One region of the Nocardiopsis sp. TRM 82005 genome, then DNA from elsewhere that is predicted to be linked to it. Evidence: riboswitches for the same ligand, from Rfam matches in the RefSeq annotation. Region 1 holds a riboswitch; each other region holds the start of a gene.
The links. Region 1 has a riboswitch for thiamine pyrophosphate ahead of AC0T5L_RS11820 (ECF transporter S component). Riboswitches for the same ligand answer to the same signal wherever they lie in the genome.
Positions count from the first base shown of each region.

Region 2: linked by a shared signal. The riboswitch ahead of thiO (glycine oxidase ThiO) and the one ahead of AC0T5L_RS11820 (ECF transporter S component) in region 1 are both predicted to bind thiamine pyrophosphate.
Region 3: linked by a shared signal. The riboswitch ahead of thiD (bifunctional hydroxymethylpyrimidine kinase/phosphomethylpyrimidine kinase) and the one ahead of AC0T5L_RS11820 (ECF transporter S component) in region 1 are both predicted to bind thiamine pyrophosphate.

Region 1 is NZ_JBWDTQ010000015.1:63,316-70,989, forward strand. Features, by position in the region: gene AC0T5L_RS11800 (protein kinase domain-containing protein) at 1-241, opposite strand, end outside; gene AC0T5L_RS11805 (enoyl-CoA hydratase/isomerase family protein) at 594-1,382, opposite strand; gene AC0T5L_RS11810 (energy-coupling factor transporter transmembrane component T family protein) at 1,436-2,236, opposite strand; gene AC0T5L_RS11815 (ABC transporter ATP-binding protein) at 2,229-3,827, opposite strand; gene AC0T5L_RS11820 (ECF transporter S component) at 3,831-4,448, opposite strand; TPP riboswitch at 4,559-4,666, opposite strand; gene AC0T5L_RS11825 (transglycosylase domain-containing protein) at 4,765-7,014, opposite strand.
Region 2 is NZ_JBWDTQ010000050.1:3,480-11,153, reverse strand. Features, by position in the region: gene AC0T5L_RS26790 (zinc-binding dehydrogenase) at 31-1,032, shown strand; gene thiE (thiamine phosphate synthase) at 1,049-1,720, opposite strand; gene AC0T5L_RS26780 (Rv2175c family DNA-binding protein) at 1,784-2,161, opposite strand; TPP riboswitch at 2,262-2,374, shown strand; gene thiO (glycine oxidase ThiO) at 2,342-3,604, shown strand; gene thiS (sulfur carrier protein ThiS) at 3,616-3,831, shown strand; gene AC0T5L_RS26765 (thiazole synthase) at 3,834-4,613, shown strand; gene pknB (Stk1 family PASTA domain-containing Ser/Thr kinase) at 5,147-7,135, shown strand; gene AC0T5L_RS26755 (response regulator) at 7,339-7,674, shown strand, end outside.
Region 3 is NZ_JBWDTQ010000010.1:103,408-111,081, forward strand. Features, by position in the region: gene rocD (ornithine--oxo-acid transaminase) at 1-84, opposite strand, end outside; gene AC0T5L_RS06925 (acyl-CoA synthetase) at 445-2,112, shown strand; gene AC0T5L_RS06930 (DUF368 domain-containing protein) at 2,439-3,368, shown strand; TPP riboswitch at 3,470-3,568, shown strand; gene thiD (bifunctional hydroxymethylpyrimidine kinase/phosphomethylpyrimidine kinase) at 3,557-4,360, shown strand; gene AC0T5L_RS06940 (alanine/glycine:cation symporter family protein) at 4,720-6,144, opposite strand; gene AC0T5L_RS06945 (DUF6457 domain-containing protein) at 6,354-6,602, opposite strand; gene AC0T5L_RS06950 (glycosyltransferase family 4 protein) at 6,816-7,674, shown strand, end outside.

The DNA of each region.
Region 1 (7,674 bases):
CCACGTTGGGACTGTGCACTCGGCGCATGGTCTCGACCTCGCGGGCGAGCCGGGCCCGGGCGATCTCGTCCCCCGCGACCTCCGGCTTGAGGACCTTCACCGCGACGAACTGCTCGGTCCGGGGGTCCTCGGCCTGGTACACCACGCCCATGCCGCCCTGCCCGATACGGCGGCGGATCACGTAGTGGCCGATGCGCTCCGGCAGCTCCTCGCCCGTGGGGAAACCTGCCGACATTGCCATCGAGAACTCATCCCCTCAAAAGACCGCATACCGCCACGTCCAGCTTATCGGCCGGGGGGATGGGTCAACATTGGCTTGTGTGGCCCGTCCGGGACCCGTGCGGTCGCTTCCGCGCCGCCGGGGTACCCGGGGCTCTGGCGGCGCGTCCGTCCTCGGACGACCACCACGAGTATGACGGAAAACTTGCGTGCACGGTTCCCTCCTCCGTGTCCGGACTGGCCGGATGCGGACGTTCGGCCGGACTCCCCCGGTCACGCCTGCCCGCCAGGGGCGGGAAGGTGCGCAGGACACCGGAGAACCAGCGGTCGGGGGAGGGCGGCACCCGGGTAGGGCCCTCCCCCGTCTCCCCGGCTCAGCGCCCGTTGAAGGAGGCCTTGCCAGGTCCCTGGTCGACGAAGCTGCGCATGCCGTTCTTCTGGTCCTCGGTCGCGAACAGCCCGGAGAAGTGCAGGCGCTCGATCTCCAAGCCCGTGTCCAGGTCGGTCTCCAGGCCCCGGTCCACGGATTCCTTGGCGGCGGCCAGCGCCACGGCCGGGCCGTCGGCGTACTTCGCGACCCGGGCCAGTGCGGCCCCGTAGACCTCCTCGTCCGGGACGACCTCGTCCACCAGGCCGATCTCGCGGGCCTCGTCCGCCTTCACGTGGCGGCCGCTGAAGATCATCTCCTTGGCCCGGGCCGGACCCACGAGGCGGGGCAGGCGCTGGGTGCCGCCCGCGCCGGGGATCACCCCGAGCTGGATCTCGGGCACGCCCAGCTTCGCCCCGGCCCCCGCGACCCGGAAATCGGCGGCCAGCGCCAGCTCCAGGCCGCCGCCCAGCGCGTAGCCGGCGACGGCCGCCACGACCGGCTTGGGGATGCGCGCCACCAGGGTCAACGCGCCCTGGAGGTTTCGCGCGTACTCGCGCATCTCGGTGGCGGTGCGGTCCGTCATCTCCTTGATGTCGGCGCCCGCGACGAACACGCGCTCGCCCCCGTAGACCACCACGGCGCGCACGGCCGGGTCGGTGGACACCTGTTGCGCGGCCTCGGCGATCCCGGCCGTCACCACCGCGTTGAGCGCGTTCACCTTCGGCCGGTCCAGCCTGATCACGGCCACGGCCGGATGGTCCGGGTCAGTCTCCACGCGAACGAACTCGCCCACGGTCTCCACCTCTTCCACTTGACGTCGGTGTCCTGAACTACCTACCACCTGGTTCAGGAGAACAGCAGCACCAGGGTGCCCAGCCGGGAGGACAGCGTGTACGCCACCGCCAGGAGCAGGGCCGCGCCCGCGAGCAGCAGCGTGTCCGCGCGCCGCCAACGGCTCCGTCTGGCCCACGTGCGCGGCCCGGTTCCGAACGCGCGGGCGTCCATCGCGGTGGCCAGCAGCGTCCCGGTGCGGATGGACCGCACCAGGAGGGCGAACAGGCGGCCGAAGAACAGCGTGAGCACCCGCACGGGGTTGCGCCCGGCCTCCAGCCCACGGGCACGCCGGGCCAGCGTGATGGTGCGCCACTGGTCGGCCAGCAGCGGGATGAGCCGCAGCGCCGCCAAAACGCCCATGGCGGGCCGCTCGGGCACCTTCAACCGCTGCACCAGCCCGTCGGACATCTCCGTCGGATCGCTGCTCACGGCCGCGAGCAGACCTGGCAGGGCGATGGCCAGCAGGCGCACCGCGGCGCCCAGCGCGCCCTCCGCGCCGTGCTCGCCGTACAGGTAGTTGACCAGACCGCTGGAGAGCCCCATGAGCAGGAAGGGACCGCTCAGGACGAGCAGGGTGCGCCGGTCGATCCCGCTGAACGGCAGGAGCAGCAGGATCCCCGCCAGCACCACGCCGCCGGTCACGGCGTCCACGGCCGGGACCAGGCCGATGCCCAGGAACAGGGCGGCGAGCAGTTTGGCGGCGGGGTTGAACCCGACGAGCCAGTAGCGGGCCCCGCCGCCCTCCGGTGTGTCCAGGGTCAGTGTGTCCCCGCCCGCGGCGCAGGCCCCCTCCGGAAACCGTCGGTCACCCACGGGCTCTCCCCTCGGCCGCCGCGCGGCGCGCGGCGGCGGACCCGGGACCGCGCGTTTCCCCGTCCGGGGCCCCGTACACGGCGCGGCCGTCGGCCACGCGCACCCGGGCGTCCGCCAGGTGCCGCAGCAGCAGGTCGTCGTGGGTGGCCATGACCACGGCGCGCCCCTCGGCCCGCAGGGCGCCCAGCAGCTCCACCAGTTCGATCCATGTGCGGGTGTCCTGGCCGAAGGTCGGCTCGTCCAGCATGAGCACGTCGGGCGCGTGCGAGGGACCGGAGCTGAGCGCCGTGGCCACCGACAGGCGCCGCTTCTCCCCGCCCGAGAGCGTGTAGGGGTGCACGTCGGCCAGGCGGGTCAGGCGCAGCCGCTCCATCAGCTCACCCACCCAGGTGTCGGTCTCGGCCTCACCCATCCCGGCACGCAGCGGGGCGAACCGCAGCTCGTCGCGGACGGTGGTGGTGACGAACTGGTCCTCGGCGTGCTGGAAGACCGTGCCCACGTGCCGGGCCAACCGCCGGGCGGGCCAGCGTGCGAGCGGGCGCCGGTCGGCACCGGCCAGCGGCCCGCGCGGCAGCACCTGTCCCCGGTACGGCTTGGACAGCCCGGCCAGCATGGTCAGCAGCGTGGACTTGCCCGAGCCGTTGGGCCCGGTCAGTGCGGTCGCCGTCCCCGCGGACACGGTGGTGTCCACGCCGTCGAGCACCACACGCCGGGGCGCGGAGCGCACGCCCAGCTGGAAGGGGGTGCGCGCGGCCACGTCCACGGCCTCCAGCAGGGCCCCTCCCCCGGGTGCCGGCGCCAGGTCGGGCCCGGGCTCGTTCCCGGGCATCCACACCCCCTGGTCGGCCAGTGAGCACCCGTGTCCGGCGAACACGGTGTCCGGGTCCCCGTCGGCGATCACGCCGCCGCCGGGCTCCACGACCACGACCCGGTCCACCAGGTCGACCACCTCGGCCACGCGGTGCTCGACCAGGACCAGGGTCGCCCCGGTCTCGGCGAGCAGGCGTGTGAGCACACCGCGTACCAGCGCGGCCCCCGCGGGGTCGAGGTTGGCGGTGGGCTCGTCCAACAGCAGCAGGCGGGGGCGCATGGCCAGCGCCCCGGCGATCACCAGGCGCTGCTTCTCGCCTCCCGACAGCGCGCCCGTGGAGTGGCGGGACCCGTACGGGAAGCCCACGGCCTCCAGCGCCCCGTGCACCCGGGGCCAGATCAGCTCGGGGTCCACGCCCAGGTTCTCCGGCCCGAAGGCCACGTCGTCGCCCGCGCGCGCCATCACCAGCTGTGTCTCGGGGTCCTGGCTGACCAGGCCGACCCGGCCCCGTCCGCGGTCGGCGGGCTCGCCGTCCACGACCAGGGTGCCCTCCTGGTCGCCGCTGATCGCGCCGTCCTCACCGGTCAGACCGGCCAGCGAGTGCAGCAGGGTGGACTTGCCCGCCCCGGAGGCGCCGAGCAGCAGCACGCGCTCCCCGGGTTCGACGACCAGGTCCACGCCGCGCAGCGCGTACTCCTCGCGTCCGGAGTGCCGCCAGCCCCAGCCGGACAGCTCCACGCGCGCGCCGGGGCGGGCGTCCCGCCCGTGTGTTTCCGCCACGGGTCAGCCCCTGGCCGACGGGAAGGGCGCCAGTGCCCCGGACCTGGCCAGGGCGGTGGTGAGGATCCGGGCGCCTGCGCCCGCGATGACGGCGGCGCTGATCACCACGATGACGCCGTAGACGATCTGGAAGTGCAGCGGCCAGGCGACGTTGTAGGTGATGTTGTCGCGGATGGCCGGTGAGACCCCCGCGGCCGCCGCGGCGAGCACGGCCGCGCCCATACCCCAGCGCCGGTAGCCGAAGGCGAGGAAGACCAGCTCGGGCAGGATGCCCTGGAGGGTTCCGTCGAGGATGACCATGATTCCCCACTGGGTCCCCAGGACCGCCGACACCGAGGCGGCGGCGACCGAGGTGAGCACGGCGGCTCCGGGTTTGCGGATGACCAGGCCGCCGAGCACGCCGGAGATCAGCCACATGCCGTAGACGGCGGCCTGCGCCGGCGGGAACCCCACGAACAGGGGTGTCGTGACCGTCCACACGATGTTCCACAGCCAGAAGACGACGCCGACCGCGACGCCGATGACGGCGGCCACGACGATGTCGACGGTGCGCCAGCCCAGCAGTTGGCCGCGAACGTCCCGCCAGAAGCCGGTCTTCGCGGTGTCGTCCTTCTTCTTCATGTCCTGGTGTCCCTTCGTCGGGGGATGACGAGGGGCCATGGGGCCAAGAGCGGCACCGGTGGAGCATGGCGCGCACCAGATCACTCCGGTGCGCGGGAGCACGCCACCGGTGACGAGTTCCTACGACTTCCTTCGCTGGTATGACCCAGATCAGGTGTGTAAGGGTCTGCGGCCTGGTACCGCACTCTCAGCGCTCACGCGCTCCCCTGTCGGTTCTTCCCTCCAGTATGGGGCACGGGGGAGGATCGTGGGGTGGTCCGCCCCCCACGATCCTCGTCCCGCCCGGGGCGGCCGGCCCGGCCGCCCCGGGACGGCGTCAGGCCTCGTCCCCGTCGCTGTCGGACCCGGACGGCTCGGACGACGAACTGCCGAAGGCCTTCGGCGACGACGCGAACTTCTTCTTCGGAAGCTCGTCCGCGGCCTCCTCCATGGTGGCCTGCCAGATCGGGCCGGGCAGGGTGGCGCCGTAGACGATGCCGTAGAACTGGTCACCGATGGTCACGCCCTCGAGCGGGTGCTGCTCACCGCCGCGGATGTCGCCGACCGCCACGGTTCCGACCAGGTTCGGGGTGTATCCCGCGAACCACGCGTACGCCGAACTGTCGGTGGTACCGGTCTTGGCCGCGGCTGGGCGCCCGATCTCAAGGCCGTTGGTGGTACCGCCCTTGAAGGTCTGCTGGAGCAGGTGGTTGACACCGTCGGCGACCTTGGTCTTGATCGCGTCCTCCTCGCAGACGGTGTCCACCTCGATCACCTCGCTGTCCTCCTCCTCTTCGTTGCCGACGCGGACCGAGGAGACCGGGACCGGTTCGCAGCGGGTGCCCCGGGCGGCGAAGGTGGCGTAGGCGCTGGCCAGGGTGAGCGGGGAGACCTCCTGGTCGCCCAGGGTGAAGGAGTTCCACACTCCCAGGTCCTCGCCGTCCGCGCGGTGGATGCCCAGTCGCTCAGCCATCTCCGCGGTCTCACAGAGGCCGACGCGCTCCTGGAGCTGGGCGAAGTAGGTGTTCACCGACCCCTTCGTCCCGCTGACCATGTCGTGCTCGCCCCCGTCGCTTTCACCGGCGTTGCGCACGTCCCACTCGGCCATCTTGCCGCCCTCGCAGTTGCGCATCCCGCTGACCGACACGGTCTTGGGCGCGTTGAAGCTGGTGCCGTACTTGAGCCCTGAGTCCAGGGCCGCGGCCAGCGTGAACGGCTTGAACGTCGATCCCGCCTGGTATCCGTGGGATCCGCCGCCGTCGCGGTCCACGGCCAGGTTGATCGAGGTGGTACCGGTCTCCTCCTCGTCGAAGCCGTAGGGCATGTTCTGGGCCATCGCCCGCACCCGACCGGTGCCGGGCTCCACGAGCACCTCGGAGGCGAACTTGGTGTTCTCCTCCGCCGGTACGTACTTCTCGATCGCCTTCTCCGCGGCCTTCTGCATGTCGCTGTCGAGCGTGGTGCGCACGGTGATGCCGCCCTGTTCGATCATCCGGTCGCGCTCCTGCTGGGTGTCGGCGAGCACGTCGGAGTCGCGCAGCCAGCGCATGACGTAGTCGCAGAAGAACGGCTGCTCGCCGTGGAAACAGCTGCCCCCGCGCGGGGTCTCGTCCACGCCCAGCCCCCGGTTCTTGTACTCCTCGGCCTCCCCCGCCTCCAGGTGCCCGGTGGCGGCCATCCGGTCCAGCACCAGGTTGCGGCGCTCCAGCGCGGATTCGGGGTTGTCGATCGGGCTGTAGTACGACGGCGCGCGCACCAGGCCCACGATCGTGGCCGCCTGCGCGGGGTCCAGTTCGGAGGCCGAGACGGAGAAGTAGCGCCTGGCGGCGATCTCGATGCCGTGCGCACCCGCGCCGAAGTAGGCGAGATTGAGGTAGCCCTCCATGATCTCGTCCTTGGTGAGCTGCTCCTCCAGCTCGACGGCGTGGCGCAGTTCCGTCAGCTTGCGGCTCAGGGTCTGCGCGCTGGCGCTCTCCACGTCCTCCTTGTCGGTGGCCTGCTCGATGAGCAGGTTCTTCACGTACTGCTGGGTGATGGTGGACCCGCCCTGGGTGTTGCCCGTTGCGGTGCGGATCGCGGCGCGCAGCGTCCCACGCAGGTCCAGTCCGGAGTGCTCGTAGAAGCGCTCGTCCTCGATCGCCATGAGCGCGGCGGGCGCCCAGGGGCTGATCTCGTCCAGGGGCACCACATCGCGCTCGCGCTCGGCGACCTCCGCGATGGGGTCTCCGTCCATGTCGGTGAGGAGGACCCGTTCGGCCAGGGGCCGCACCTCCAGGTCGCTGGGCATGGCCATGAAGGCCGCCGCCGTGTCCTTGGCCACCAGTCCGACGCTGCCCACCCACGGCAGCACCAGCGCCGCGGTCAGCAGCCCGGCGACCGCGCTCGTCCTCGTCAGGCGCAGGACCGCCTCCTGACGTGTCCCGCTCGGCACCGGTTCGGACAGTCTTCCGCGCAGGACCGCGGCCCACCGCTTCACGCCCGGGACCGCGCCCCACAGCTTCCCGCGTGAGGAGGCGGCGCTCCCCCTCCCCCGCAGGGCCTCGTGCCGCCGCCGTCCGCGCGGCGGGCGCTGGTTCGACTCCGTCACGTCGCCCCCCCTACGGCCGTGTACCGCCCGGCCCGCGGATCACGCGGACAGGGCCGTCCACCGACCACGCTCGCAGGAGGGCCGTAAAGGGAGGACCGTGAAAACGGGCGTGTCGCGAAAAGCTTCGCCAATCCCCAGCAAAGCCCACAGAGCGAACATACCCCTCTAATCTCCACTAAACAGACATACAGCAGTCTCGAAACCGAGAGAAACCGAAGGGTCGTCCGGAGCTTGCCAGCCCTGGATGACCGAATCCGGGGCGAACGCCACTCCGAAGATCATTCGGCCACACCGGGATGTCCGGAATAAGGCTGAGCGGCCCGGAGGTGCATTCGGTCATCCCTACCCACCGCACCACACCACCCAACACCACAGATCAGTTTCTCGGCATTTCCTCATAATCCATAGAAAAACAACCACAGATACGCCTGCATCAGCTGTGCTCTTATGGCCGATTTGAGAGGTTTACTCAGCCGAAACCCGGCAAATGCCAGCTCTTAGCGCATGCAGCAAGTGTGATGAGGATCACTCAAATTATTCGGCACGGCCGCTCCGCCAAACACCGCAAGAGGGCAGACGATAGACAGCGGGGGGCACCGAAGTCGCAATCCGGACAGTTTCTGTTCTGGATACTTCGTCAACCCCGCCTTGCCTTGGATT
Region 2 (7,674 bases), on a different contig from region 1:
TGTCGGAGGAACAGACACCGAGGAGAAGAGATGCGCGCGATACGAGTGGACGGGTTCGGCGGCCCGGAGGTTCTGGTGGCCCGGGAGGTGCCCGACCCCGGAGTGGGCCCCGGACAGGTACTGGTGGAAGTCACGGGGTCGAACGTCATGTATCTGGACACCCTGCTCCGGAGCGGCTGGGGGCAGGACTACTTCCCCCTGACCCCGCCCTACGTCCCCGGCGCGGGCGTGGCCGGGAGGGTGACCGCACTCGGTGAGAGCGTGGACCCGGACTGGGAGGACGCTGTGGTGGTCGCGGAGACCGGACACGCGAACACATCTGAGGGGCACGGCGCCCTGCCCGTGGACGGCTACGCCGAGCGGACCGTCGTTCCGGAGTCGGCACTGGTCAGGGTGCCCGAGGGGATGGATCCGCAGGCGGCACTGGCACTGCTGCACGACGGACCGACCGCGCTCGCCCTGGAGCGGACGGCGGGGTTCGGACCCGGCAGGACCGTCCTGGTCACCGCCGCCGCCGGCGGGGCTGGCAGTCTGGTCGTCCAGCTGGCACGGACGGCCGGGGCCCGGGTCATCGCCGCAGCCCGCGGCGAGGCCAAACTGGAACTCGCCCGTGAGCTGGGCGCGCACGAGGCCGTGGACTACTCGCGCCCCGGATGGGAGAGGCGGGTCCGCGAGCTCACCGGAGGCGCCGGGGTCGACGTCGCCCTGGACGGCGCCGGGGGAGCGCTGGGCGCCACGGCCTTCGGATCCGTGGCCGACGGCGGCCGGTTCGTCAGCTACGGGTCGGCGGGCGGCCACTTCTCGGAGGTGGACACCGAGGAGGCCGAGCGCCACGGGATCGAGGTCGTGGGACTGTTCGACCTGGAGGCGCACAGCGACAAGAAGGACGCACTACGCCTCGTGTTGGAACTGGCGCGCTATGGCAGGATCACACCGTACGTGGGACTGACCCTGCCGTTGGAGCGTGCGGACCGGGCGCACGCCGCGCTGGAGGAGCGCACGGTCCTGGGCAAGGTGCTGCTGGTGCCCTGAGCCGGCGCCGCGGCCGTCAGCCCTGCTCGGCTCGGGCCACCAGGTGCCGGCGCAGTTCGGCGGCGGCGGCCCGGGGGTCCCGTGCCTCCGTGATGGCGCGCACGACCACGACCCGGCGGGCACCGGCGTCCAACACCCGGTCGATGTTGTCCGCGTCGATCCCGCCTATGGCGAACCAGGGACGGTCGGTGCCCAGGGCGGCGGCCCGCTCCACCAGGTCCAGTCCGGCGGCCGGACGGCCCGGCTTGGTGGGTGTGGACCAGGTGGGACCGACGCAGAAGTAGTCGCTGCCGGGCTCCTCGGCGGAGGCGGCCGCGGCCCTGACGTCGTTGTTGGAGCGGCCGATGATGGGATCGGCGCCGATGACGTCGCGTGCCATGGGCACGGGCAGGTCGCGCTGGCCCAGGTGAAGGACGTCGGCGCGCACGGTACGGGCGATGTCGGCGCGGTCGTTGACCGCGAGCAGGGCACCGTGCCGCTCACAGGCCTCACGCAGTACTTCCAGGGCCGCGAGCTCCTCTTGGGCGTCCAGGCCCTTGTCCCTGAGCTGGATGATGTCCACTCCCCCGGCCAGGGCGGCGTCGGTGAACTCGGCGAGATCACCCTGCTCGGTCCGGGCTCCGGTGCACAGGTACAGAAGGGATGCGTCCAGGCGCTTGCGCAGGCTGGTTCCGTGGATGGTCCTCACACCGTCCACCCTAGGCCCTGACCCGCGCCGGCCCAAGGCAAGCCCGCCCCCGTGAGCCCCGGGTCAGAAGGCCATGCTCTGGGCGCGGCGGCGCACCTCGGTTCCCCTGTTCTCCCGCATGGCCTGGATGGGCGTGCCCGGCAGGGAGTCGTCGGGGGTGAACATCCAGCGCAGGGCCTCCTCGGTGGAAAAGCCCGCGTCGCTGAGCAGGATCATCGTGCCCGGCAGTCCCTTGACGAGGTCGTCGCCGTCGATGAAGGCGGCGGGGATGGACAGCTCGCCGCCGCGGACCACACCCGCCAAGCGGTTTTCACGGATCAGCGTCTTGATCCGGTTCGGGCTCACGCCCAGCGGCTCAGCCGCCTCTTTGAGGGTCAGCCATTCGCCGACCAGTGTGTCGATGTCGATGTCGCTTTGTGTCACCCGACCAATCTGCCACATCCCCGCGCACCCGGTGTACCTGCACACGGGTGTGCCGGCACTTCACCGGGGATCGCCCGGGCCCCGCCCCGGCGGAGGTCCTAAGATGGGGGGACAGACCAATACGTCCCGCGGGAGCCGGGTGAGACCCGGCTGAGAGGGAGGCTGTGAGCCTCCGACCGCACGAACCTGATCCGGATCATGCCGGCGAAGGGAGTGGAACTCAGCACCGTGCGCACGTCGAACGATCCCTCCTCCGCGACGACTCGTCCCACCAACGAGTGCGCCGGTGACCACGGCGTCGTCGTGGTCGGCGGCGGCCTCATCGGGCGGGTCACCGCCTGGCGTGCCGCCCAGCGGGGACTACGCGTCACCCTGGTCGAACCCGATCCCGTGGCCGACCCGGCCGGAGCCCGCGCCGCCTCCACCGTCGCGGCGGGCATGCTCACTCCCGCCACCGAGGCGGTGTTCGGTGAGGAACCCCTCATGGAACTGGGTATCCGGTCCGCGAGCATGTACGCCGGCTTCGTCGCCGAACTGGAGGAGGCCAGCGGTCTCGGTGTGGGCCACCGCGCCACCGGCACGCTCCTGGTCGCCTTCGACCGCGACGATCTGGCCGTCCTCACCCGGCTGCACGAGCTCCAGCGGCGCCTTGGCACCGCCACCGAGCGCCTGACCAGCCGCGGATGCCGCCGCCTGGAGCCGATGCTGGCCCCGTCCGTACGCGGCGGCGTCCTGGCACCCGAGGACCACTCCGTGGACCCGCGTCGGCTGCTGCGCGCCCTGGCCGTGGCGGGAGAGCGCGCTGGTGTCACCGAGGTCGCCGGGCGGGCCGAGGAGGTTCTCGCCCCCGGCCCGGAGGGCGCCCGGCTGGGTGTGCGCCTGGTCGACGGACGCCTGCTGCCCGCCGACCAGGCGGTACTGGCCGCGGGCTGCTGGGGTGACGGGATCAGGGTCCCCGGACCGGTGGTACCGCCGCTGCGTCCGGTCAAGGGCCAGCTGCTGCGCGCCCGGGTGCCCGTCGGCGAACCGCCGATCGTCAGCCGGACGGTCCGCGGCCTGGTCAGAGGCTTTCCGACCTACCTGGTGCCGCGTGCCGACGGAGAAGTGATCATCGGTGCCACCCAGGAGGAGCTGGGACACGACACCACGCTCACCGCCGGGGGGCTGTGGCAGGTGCTCCGGGACGCGCGCGAACTCGTCCCCGGGGTGAGCGAACTGGAGGTCACCGAGACCTGTGTGGGGCTGCGCCCGGGCTCACCCGACAACGAACCCCTGCTGGGCCCCACCCGGGTGCCGGGACTGCACCTGGCCGCCGGGCACTTCCGGCACGGGGTACTGCTGACCCCGGTCACCGGCGAGGCCATGGCCGCGGCCCTGACCACCGGCGGCCTGCCGGAGTACGCCCGGCGCTTCGCCGCGGACCGGGTGCTCGGCGGCGACGGCACGACGACTCGGAAGTAGTGGGAGTAGCTGTGGAACTGATCATCAACGGCGACCGCCGTGAGGTGGCCGACGGCACCACCGTGGAAACGGTCGTACGCGGTCTCACCGCCTCCGGAGGCGGTGAGGTCCCCGGCGGTATCGCCGTGGCCGTCAACGACGAGGTGGTGCGCCGCACCGCGTGGGCCGACAGCGCGCTGGGCGCGGGCGACCGCGTGGACGTCCTCACCGCCGTACAAGGAGGTTGAGTATGACCGAGCACACCGCGTTCGCCGACGACCCGCTCGTGATCGCGGGGACCGCCTTCGGCTCCCGACTGATCACCGGCACGGGCGGGGCGCCCTCACTGGAGGTCCTGGAGGATGCGCTGGTCACCTCCGGCACCGAGCTGACCACCGTGGCGATGCGCCGGGTCTCCCCCTCCGCCCAGGGATCGGTGTGGGACGTCCTCGCCCGCAACAAGATCCGGGCGCTGCCCAACACCGCCGGATGCTTCACCACGGCCGACGCGGTACGCACCGCCCGGCTGGGCCGCGAGGCGCTGGGCACCGACTGGGTGAAGCTGGAGGTGGTGGCGGACGAGCACACGCTGCTGCCCGACCCTGTGGAGCTGCTGGACGCCGCCGAGCAGCTGGTGGACGAGGGCTTCACCGTGCTGCCCTACACCAACGACGACCCCGTGCTGGCCCGGCGCCTGGAGCAGCTGGGCTGTGCGGCGGTGATGCCGCTGGCCGCGCCGATCGGGACCGGGCTGGGCATCCGCAACCCGCACAACCTGGAGCTGATCGTGGAGCAGGCGGGCGTACCGGTGATCGTGGACGCCGGGATCGGCACCGCGAGCGACGCCGCCCTCGCGATGGAACTGGGCTGCGACGCGGTGCTGTTGGCCACGGCCGTGACCCGTGCCCAGGAGCCGGTACGGATGGCCGCGGCGATGCGCGACGCCGTGCGCGCGGGCCGCGGCGCCCGCCTGGCCGGGCGCATCCCGGTGCGCCGCTACGCGCAGGCCTCCTCCCCCCGGGCCGACTAGTGCCGTCCGACCCCGGCGGTCACCGCGCTAGGGAGTGTTCTTCGATCCCTTCTGTCCGGAAACCGTCCTGCGGTTTCCGGACGGAGGAGAGTTGGGACACTTCCACTGGCGCCCGTGTGTGGCTTGTGTGGCGCGGGATGGCTTTTGCGGCCCGTGTTGCGTTCTGGACGGTCTCACGGCTCGGGCAGAAGGAGGACGCGAAGTGGCGACGCTCCGGCACTGAACACCATCGGCCGTGGTCAGAGCCGTTTCCATGGCGGATATGAGAGGGGGCCGATGCGTTCCCTCCGGGTCGTTTGGCGCTGTCCCCTACCGTGGAAGGAGTGTGCGACGCCTCGGGAGGGCAGCGCGCGCACGAAGGCAACCCAGGTGCGGACGCCCTCCACCGACGGTGGTGCGGGGCGGCGCGACCGCGAACCGCGGGGCAGACCTGGTGCGGGCTTCCGCTATCGTGTCGGTTCGACACCCGGTGTCGGGTACGCGCCACCGGCCGCTACAGCCCGCGCTCCCCGCAGCAAGGACACTACTCCGCCGTGGACATGACGACTTCCGACCCGCTCGTAGGCACCACCCTGGACCGACGCTACTTCGTCGAGTCCCGGATCGCCGGAGGCGGGATGGCGACCGTCTACGTCGCCCACGACCTGAGGCTGGACCGGCGGCTGGCGTTGAAGGTGATGCACCCTTCGCTGGCGCAGGATCCCACCTTCGTCCAGCGTTTCATCAACGAGGCGCACTCCGTCGCCAAGCTCTCCCATCCCAACGTCGTGCAGGTCTTCGACCAGGGTGAGGACCAGGAGCACGTGTTCCTGGCCATGGAGTACGTGCCCGGACGCACCCTGCGCGACCTGCTCAAGTCCCGGGGGCGCCTGGCCCCGCGCGACGCCCTGAACGTGATGGCCTCCGTACTGGCCGCTCTGGGCGCCGCCCACCAGGCAGGCATGGTCCACCGCGACGTCAAGCCCGAGAACGTCCTCCTCACCGAGGACGGCCGGGTCAAGGTCGCCGACTTCGGCCTGGCACGCGCGGTGGAGCAGTCCAACCAGGGCCTGACACGCACCGGCACCCTCATGGGCACCGCCGCCTACCTGGCACCCGAGCAGATCGAGAAGGGCACCGCCGACGCGCGCAGCGACGTGTACGCGGCGGGCATCATGCTCTACGAACTGCTCACCGGCGGCCAGCCGCACACCGGCGAGACGCCCATCGCGATCGCCTACCAGCACGTCAACGAGGACGTCCCGCGTCCCTCGCACTTCCTGCCGGGCACGCCTCCCGAGGTGGACGGTCTGGTCACCAAGGCCACTGAGCGCGACCCCAGGTACCGTCCGGGCAACGGAGGCCAGTACCTGGCCAAGATCCTGGAAGTGCTCAAGGGCCTGTCCCCCGACTCCACGAGCAGCCAGGCTCCGCTGACACCCGTCGCCCCGTCGGCGGCCACGGCCTCCATCACCGCCCCGCAGCTCATCGCCGGCGGGGCCGGTCCGGGCACCGAGAACGCCACGATGGTCGTGGACATGAACTCCGCCGGCCTGGACGAGGCCGGCTACGACGATGACGACGGCTACGACGACTACCGGAACGGCCCCAACGACCGGCGCCGCCGCAATCTGCTGATCGGGATCGGTGCGGCGGTCATGGCGCTCGTCGTGCTCGGCGCGGGCTGGTGGGTCGTTGAGGGCCGCTACACGGACGTTCCGGACGTGGTCGGCTCCAGCTCCGATGTCGCACGGGTGGCGATCCTTGAGGAGGGCCTGCGCTACACGCTGTCCGAGGAGACCGTCTACAGCGACGCTGAGCAGGGCACGGTCGGCGCGACCGACCCCGATGTCGGGACGCGCCTGTCCCCCGACGAGGAGGTCACCGCGTACCTGTCCAAGGGTCCGCAGATGGTGCCCATGCCCGACCTGGAGGGGGAGAACTCCGCCGACGCCCTCAAGGCCGTGGAGGACCTCGGCTTCGACCCGGAGAGCGTACTCCAGGAGGACGTGGACGCCGATGGCGTCGAACCGGGAAAGGTGGTCTCCACCGATCCCGCGGCCGGGGCGGAGGCCGACCGGGAGGGAACGGTCACGATCTCCGTCAGCCGCAGCATCCCGGTGCCCGCCGTGGTCGGCGAGGACCTGGAGAGCGCGCGCACGACCCTGGAGGAGCTCGGCCTGACCGTCGACGTGGTCGAGGAGGAGAGCGAGGACGTCGACGAGGGCAAGGTGATCCAGCAGAGCCCGGACAGCAACTCCAGCGTCGGCTCCAACGGCACCGTCACCCTGACCGTCTCCACCGGTCCGCCGGATGTGGAGATCCCCGACGTGGTCGACATGGAGGTGAAGGACGCGCGCAAGGCCCTGGAGGAGGCCGGCTTCAAGGTCGAGGTCGAACGGATCCTCGGCGGTCAGACCGTGTCGCACCAGTCCCACACGGGCGAGGCCCCCAAGGACACGAAGATCACGATCACCGCGACCCCGGGCGGTATCGACCTGGGCGACCTCGGCGACCGCGGTGATGACGATGACGACGACTGACGCGCGCCGGGGGCGCCGCCCCTGATCGCGCTGGGCACGACCGGAAGGGGCGTGCGGGCCGACAAGGGCCCGCGCGCCCCTTCCGCCGTTCCCGGGCTCCACGAGAGCGGCCTGAGGGACCGGGAACCGGGGCTGAGCCCCCGGGAGTGCCAGGGCCGGCCACGGCCTGCCCGGCGCCGTCGGAGCGGGATAGGGTCGCCCGCATGGAGAGTGAGGTAGTCCGGGTACTGGTGGTGGACGACCACCCGATGTGGCGCGACGCGGTCGCGCGCGATCTCGGCGAGGCCGGGATCGATGTGGTGGGGACGGCGGGCGACGGAGCCAAGGCGCTGCGCATCGCCCCGGCCGCGCGCCCCACCCTGGCCGTGGTGGATCTGCACCTGCCGGACGTAACAGGGGTTGAGCTGACCGCGAGCCTGGTGGCGCTGCCCGAGCCCCCGAGGGTGCTGGTGCTGTCGGCGAGCGGCGCCGGAGACGACGTGCTGTCCGCGGTGAGGGCCGGAGCGACCGGTTACCTGGTCAAGTCGGCTGGCCGGGAG
Region 3 (7,674 bases), on a different contig from region 1:
CGCGATGTGGTCCGTGCTGGAGAGTTCCTCTCCGCCGGGGTCTCCGGCCGAGTACCGCTGTCCCAGATTCTGGGTGTTGCCCATCTAGCTGCTCCGATCACCGTTGACCGACGTCAGACAAGTGATACCCACCGTCAGGCCCGGTAGCGCCCTCCGGCGGGAGGTCCCCAAGAGTTGAGCAGATGATCCTGTGGACCCACAAGGGGTGAGGCGGATCACCCACTCCGGGTGTGGCCCGAAACTCCGGTGCGAAACCTCCCGCACACCTTCTGAACGGGGCTGCGACGAACAACGTGACCTGCGATAACACCTCCGGTGACGCGCTCCACAGCCCCAGCGGCGATCGAGCACTCCACCGACGGGTACCGTCGCACCAACAGTCACTCAGCCGCCGCGAGCTCCGAGCCGTGGACGGTTTGTCGATTCGTGTCAGGGAGGTCAGGCGTGTCCACCCCCGCGTCCCCGGACGTACCCTTCTCCCTCTCCCGGCTGTTCGCCGCGGTCACCGACGCCGTTCCCGACCGGATCGCCCTGGTCGCGGGCTCCCGGCGGCTCACCTACCGGTCCCTGCACGAGCGCTCGCTGCGCCTGGCCCGGCACCTGGTGGAGGCGGGCGTACGCCCGGGCGAACACGTCGCGGTCCTGGCGTTCAACCGCGCCGAGTGGGTGGAGTCCTTCCTCGGGATCCTGCGCACGGGAGCGGTCCCGGTCAACGTCAACTACCGCTACGTCGCGGGCGAGCTGCGGCACGTCCTGGCCGACTCCCACGCGGCCGCGCTCATCGTCGAGGACTCCCTGGCCCCGACGGTCGCCGGAGTCCGGTCCGACCTGCCCAGGCTCCGGCACGTGGTGCTCGTCGCGGACGGCTTCGCGCGCAGGGCCGAGGGGATCGACTACGAGCAGGCCCTGGCCTCGGCGCCCGGGGACACGGTGCTGCCGCCCACCAGCGGCGAGGACCACTACCTGCTCTACACCGGCGGCACCACGGGCTACCCCAAGGGCGTCCTGTGGCGGCAGGCGGACATCTTCCGCGCCGCGCTGGAGCGCCGGGCACCGGGTACGCCCCGCGCCCGGACCCCGGAGGAGGCGGCCGAGCGCGCCACCCGCTGCTTCCCGCAGCGCATGCTGGTGCTGGGGCCGCTGATGCACGCGGCCGGGCAGTGGAACGCGCTGAGCATGCTGCTGTGCGGCAAGCGGGTGGTGCTGTACACCGACCGCAGCTTCCACCCGGACCGGGTCCTGGAGACGGCGCACCGGGAGGGTGTGCACACCGTGCAGCTGGTGGGCGACGCCATGGCCCGCCCTCTGGCCCGGCACCTGCTCACGGAGCCGGGACTGTGCCCCGAGCTGACATCGGTGCGCTCCGGCGGCACCCCGCTCACCCCGACGGTGCGCGCGCTGTGGCACAGCTGGCGCGAGGACGTGGCCCTGGCCGACTCCTACGGAGGCTCGGAGACCGGCGTGTGCGGTTCGGCCACCGGCGCCGAGCAGGGCGGCGGAGAGGAGCCCGAGGTACTGTCCGGGGCCTCCGACAACCGCAGCTTCACCATGGGCGGCAGTATCGCTGTGTTGGACGCCTCCCTGCGCCCGCTGCCCCCGGGATCGCCCGAGGTCGGACGGATCGCGCGCACCGGCCGGATCCCGCTGGGCTACTACAACGATCCCATCGCGACCGCCCGCACCTTCCCCACCGACGGCGAGGGGCGCCGCTGGGCGCTCTCGGGCGACTTCGGCACCCGTGCGGCGGACGGATCGATCGTGCTGCTGGGACGGGGCAGCGTGGTCATCAACACCGCCGGGGAGAAGGTCTACCCCGAGGAGGTGGAGGCCGCGCTGAAGGCGCACCCCGCGGTGGAGGACGTCATCGTGGTACCCGCACCCGACCAGCGGCTCGGGCAGCGGGTGACCGCGCTGGTCTCGCTGGCCCCGGGCGCCCGGCTGGCGGAGGCCGAACTGCGCTCGTACTGCCGTGTGCGGCTCGCGGGGTTCAAGGTGCCGCGAACCGTGCACTTCGTGGACCGGGTGCGGCGTACGTCGGTCGGCAAGCAGGACTACCGGTGGGCGGCGTCGGTCGCGCAGGTCGACACGACGGCTCCCGACCCGGTCCTGTAGACCCCCGCGCCCCGAGGGTGGGGAGCCTTTCATTTCGGGCACGTAGTCAATATGCTCCTGCTCAGCCGAAACAGGGGTTCGGCACCTTCTGATCAGCCCTCGTCCCGTTCTGCCACCGCTAGACTGACGTCTCCCGGCCCCGGCCTGGTCGGTGCACCGGCCGGTACTGGCGGCCCCCACCGCGTGTCCAGTCGGGACCGTGGATCACGTGGACAACCCCTGACCCACCCTCCACCCGTGCACACGGTGCGCGTGCGGTGGCACCACTAGGACGGAGGATGGCGCCCTCGCCCGGGTTCCGGCCCAGGCGGCGCCCAACAACCCAGATGCCAAAGTCAGTAGGCAGCTACATCTTCAACGCGGTACGCGGCGGCGCCGTGGGAGCATCCGAGGCCCTGCCCGGTATCAGCGGCGGCACGGTCGCCCTGATCACCGGCCTCTACGACAAGCTCATCGGCGGCGCGGGCCACATGGTCAGCGGCATCAAGCGCTACGTCGCCGACGTCCCGCGCGGACGCGGCGGGGAACGGGCGCGCGAGCAGTTCCGCCAGGTGGACTGGAGCGTGCTGCTCCCCGCCCTGATCGGCATGGTCGTCTTCCTGGGTCTGGCCGCCATCCTGCTCGCACCGCTGGTCGAGACCTACTCCCAGTACGCGTACGCGCTGTTCTTCGGCCTGGTCCTGGCCTGCCTGTGGATCCCCTACAGCGGCTCCGGTGAGAAGTGGCGGGCCTGGCACTACCTCGTCGCCCTGGTCTTCGCCGCGGGCGCGTTCTTCCTCACCGGCCTGCCCGGAGCGAACCTGCCCACCCACCCGGTGGTGGTCTTCCTCGCCGGGTCCGTGGCCGTGTGCGCGCTGGTCCTGCCCGGCCTGTCCGGCTCGTTCATCCTGCTCACCCTGGGCCTGTACGAGCCCACGATCAGCGCGGTCGGCGACATGGACGTCGCCTACCTGGCGGTGATCGCGCTGGGCGCGCTCACGGGCCTGTCGGTGTTCGTGAAGATCTTGCAGTACCTGCTGGAGAACTTCCACCACATGACCCTGGTCGTGCTCACCGGTCTGATGGCCGGGTCGCTGCGCGCCCTGTGGCCGTGGCAGACCGAGGACCGCACCGTTCTGCCCCCCACCGACATCCCGGCCACGGTGGTGTTCATGGTGATCGGCTTCGCCGTGGTGTTGGCGGCCGTGGTGTGGGAGCACCGCAAGCGCGGCCAGATGGTGGAGACCGAGCACCACCAGGCACCCACCCGCGTCTGAGGGCCGGGCCCGCCCCCCCGTAGCGGGCCGGTCCCCGTCCGCGGGATACCCTCCCTGGAGAACACCCACGAACGTTTACGGAGCGGGGCCGCGGCGGCGGCCCCCACGGCGCGGGGTGCCGGGACGACGTCCCGGCTGAGAGCACACCCGTCGAACCTGCCCTAGTTAGTACTAGCGAAGGAACGCCCATGAGCGCGTACAACATCGTGTCCGTCGCCGGCAGCGACCCCAGCGGGGGTGCGGGGGTCCAGGCCGACCTCAAGGCCTTCTCCGCGCACGGGACCTTCGGAATGACCGTGGTCACCGCGCTGACCGCCCAGTCCACACGCGGTGTCACGGGGGTCCACGCCGTCCCGGCCGAGTTCGTCACCCACCAGATGGACACGCTCTTCGACGACGCCACCGTGCACGCGGTCAAGGTGGGCATGCTGGGCACCTCCGAGACCACCGAGGCGGTGGCCGAGGCGATCGACCGTCATGCGCTCCCGAACGTGGTGGTGGACCCGGTGATGGTCGCCAAGAGCGGTGACCGGCTGCTGGAGTCCTCCGCCGTCGAGGCGCTGCGCGGCAGGCTGCTGCCCCGCGCGGACCTGATCACCCCGAACCTGCCCGAGGCCGCCGACCTGCTGGAGGAGTCCGAGGCCGCCGACCTGGCGGCGATGCGCGCCCAGGCCGTGCGTCTGCTGGACCTGGGGCCGCGCCGGGTCCTGCTCAAGGGCGGTCACCTGTCCGGTGGGGAGAGCGTGGACATCCTGGTCTCCCGGGAGACCGAGCCGGTGGAGTTGCGCGCTCCGAGGGTGGCCACCCGCAACACGCACGGCACCGGGTGCACACTGTCCTCCTCGATCGCGGCCCTGCTGCCGCAGCGCCCCGACGTGGCCGCGGCGGTCGGGGACGCCAAGGACTACCTGACGGAGGCGATCCGGCGCGCCGACGAGATCGACGCGGGCGGCGGCCAGGGCCCGGTGCACCACTTCCACGCCTGGTGGTAGGAGCGGCGCCCCCGCCACCACCGGAGTCGGCACACGAAGGGGGACCGGCGCGGAGCCGGTCCCCCTTCGCCAGGAGCGGGGTTCGGTCGTGTTCCGGGCCCATCGCGCGACCGGCCGCACCGGTCGGGCGAAGGCACCCGGGAAAACGCCCTCTAGGGAGTGTTTTTCAGAAGGCTTTCGGCTCAGTGAGCGGCCGTCCGGGCCATCTCACGGTGTGCGAAGTCCAGCCTGGTCGTGCTCCACGAGCGCGCAGGCGTAGCGAGAGGCAGTCCGGTGCCGCGGGACACTGGAGCCGAAGGCTCTCCCTTGCGGGTGGTGGGGGGAGACGGGCGGGACCGGAACTATGCAGAAAACACGATCTAACCCCGGACGTCCTCCATGACCGCGTCCGGGTCCCTCCAGTTCGGGTGGTCGAAGAACTTGCGCGTCTCGGCCACGATGACCGGGGACAGCAGCAGGAGCCCGAGGAGGTTGGGCAGCGCCATCAGTCCGTTGGCGATGTCGCTGAACAGCCACACGGAGTCCAGAGTGGCCACCGAGCCGATGAAGATGACCACGATGAACACCAGGCGGTAGGGCGTGACCCACCTGCGGCCGCCCAGGAACTCCACGCACCGCTCGCCGTAGTAGGCCCAGCCGAGCAGGGTGGTGAAGGCGAACACGGCGACCGCGATGGCCACGATGTAGGTGCCGACCGGGGCGAGCCCGGGGCTGAGGTCGCCCAGGCCCGTGGCGACCGCGCTGCTGGTCATAAGGGAGCCGTCCTCCCTCTCCGCCCCCGATGCCTGCCAGGCGCCGGTGGTGATGATGACCAGGCAGGTCATGGTGACCACGATGATGGTGTCGATGAAGGTCTGGGTCATCGAGACCATGGCCTGGCGGACCGGCTGCCTGGTCTTGGCCGCGGCGGCGGCGATGCCGCCGGTGCCCAGACCCGACTCGTTGGAGAAGATGCCGCGGGAGAAGCCCTGCCGGATGGCGAGCATGAGGCCCGCCCCGGCGAAGCCGCCCGCCGCGGACGTACCGGTGAAGGCGTCGGTCACCACGAGCTGGAGCGCGGGCAGGATGCCGGCCCAGTTGACGGCCAGGATGAGCAGGCAGGCGCTGATGTAGAGGAGGATCATGATCGGCACCAGGCCGGAGGCGACCCGGCCGATGCTCTTGATCCCGCCGAGGATGACGGCGCCCGCGATGATGGTCAGCGCCAGGCCCACCATCCACGGCTCCAGCGGCGTGATGTTGGTGATCTGGTCGGCGACGGCGTTGGACTGGGTGCCGTTGCCGATACCGAAGGCGGCGATGGCCCCGAAGATCGCGAACGCCATACCCAGGGTGGTGCCCAGGCCGCCGCGGATCCCGTACTTGAGGTAGTACATCGGTCCGCCGCTCTGCTCGCCCTTGGCGTCGGTGCGGCGGAACTTCACGCCCAAGAGGGCCTCGCTGTACTTGGTGGCCATGCCGATGAGGCCGACGACCCACATCCAGAACAGAGCGCCCGGTCCGCCCACACCGATGGCGAGCGCGGCACCCGCGATGTTACCGACGCCGACCGTGGCGGCGAGGGCGGTGCTCAGGGCCTGGTAATGGGAGATGTCTCCCTGGACGGACACGTCCTCCTTGCGGCGGACGAGGGCGAGCCACAGCGCGTGCGGCAGGCGGAGGAGCTGGAGCAGGCGCAGACGGATCGTGAGGAACAGGCCGACAATGAACAGCAGCGGGATGAGGACGAAAGGCCCCCAGATGATGCCGCTGACGATATCCGCCATTTCGAGGAGTTGGTCCACAGGGGATCTCCCTATCGGTGAGTATGTGGGGATGGGGGCGCTGGTACTTCTGTGCGGGGGGACCCGGCGCCCTCGTAATCACGTCGGCACTGGTGAAAGCCTCGCGATACCGGCAAAGAATCGCACCGGCGCGTAACGAACGAATCACGTGTGTTCCACATGCGTGTTTCTTCGGGAACCAGTGCGCTTGTTCTCGCGTACTCGGGGCCTCAGGCGCCTTCCTCGACCTGGGCCAGGGCGAGTCTACTGAGGGCGTCCGCGGCCTCGGACGGGGACGCGCCCTGTCCCACCGCGATGCCGAGGAGATAGGTGGTGAGCGGTGCGGCGGGCCTGGCCACGGAGTGCGCGGCGTCCCTGGCCAGGTCCAGAACCCGGTCGACGTCCTCCTTTCGGAGCGGCTCCGTACCGGTCAGGTCCAGTTCTCTTCTGACCACTTCCGCCCATTCCGTGAGGGTCACCGCGTAACTCCCTAGAGTGATAGACCAGTTGCGTGTGGCGATCATAACCACCGGAGGACACCCGGCGGACATACGGGCGCACGGGCACCGTCACCGCCCGCTCGATCAACCCATGCCTGGTCTTCGGGCACGGTTCCCCCGCGTCCAAACCGAGGTTCACCCTCCGAGCCTAGCGTCGAAGGCAGCCATCCCCCGGCGTTGGGAGCCACTCGCATGTCCCCGACCAACACCCGCAGGCCGCTTCGCGTGGCCATCGTGACAGAATCCTTCCTTCCGCAGGTCAACGGGGTGACCAACTCCGTGTGCCGGGTCGCCGACCTGCTGGCCGCACGGGGCCACGAGGCCCTGGTGCTGGCCCCGGGGCCGGGCCCCGCCTCCTACGCGGGTTTCCCGGTGGTCCGTATGCCCTCCCTGCCCCTGCCCTTCTACCGGGACTTCTCCGTGGGGCTGCCCGCTCGGCGCACGATGACCGCGGCGATCCGGGCCTTCTCCCCCGACGTCCTGCACCTGGCCTCCCCCGTCCTGCTCGGCTCGACCGCCGTGGACATCGCACGCAGGTGGGCGCTGCCGACCGTGGCCGTGTTCCAGACCGACCTGCCGGGTTTCGCCGGTCGCTACCGCCTGCCCGGCGGTGACGTCCTCTGGTCGCTGCTGCAACGCACCCACGCGGCCGCGGACCGCACGCTGGTGCCGTCCTCGGCCACCATGGAGGCGCTGTCCGCCCGGGGGTTCCCCCGGTTGGACCTGTGGCGGCGCGGCGTGGACACCCACCGCTTCAACCCCGACCACCGCGACGAGGAGCTGCGACGCAGGCTCGCGCCGAACGGTGAGGCCATCGTGGGCTACGTGGGACGGCTGGCCCGGGACAAGAGGGTGGCCCTGCTGGCGCACGTGGCGCGGCTGCGCGGGATCAAGCTGGTCGTGGTGGGCGACGGCCCCGAGCGGGCCGCTCTGCGCCGACGCCTGCCCGAAGCGGTGTTCACCGGTCAGCGCACCGGGGAGGAGCTGTCACGTCTGTACGCGTCCATGGACGTGTTCGTGCACACCGGCGCCGACGAGACCTTCTGCCAGG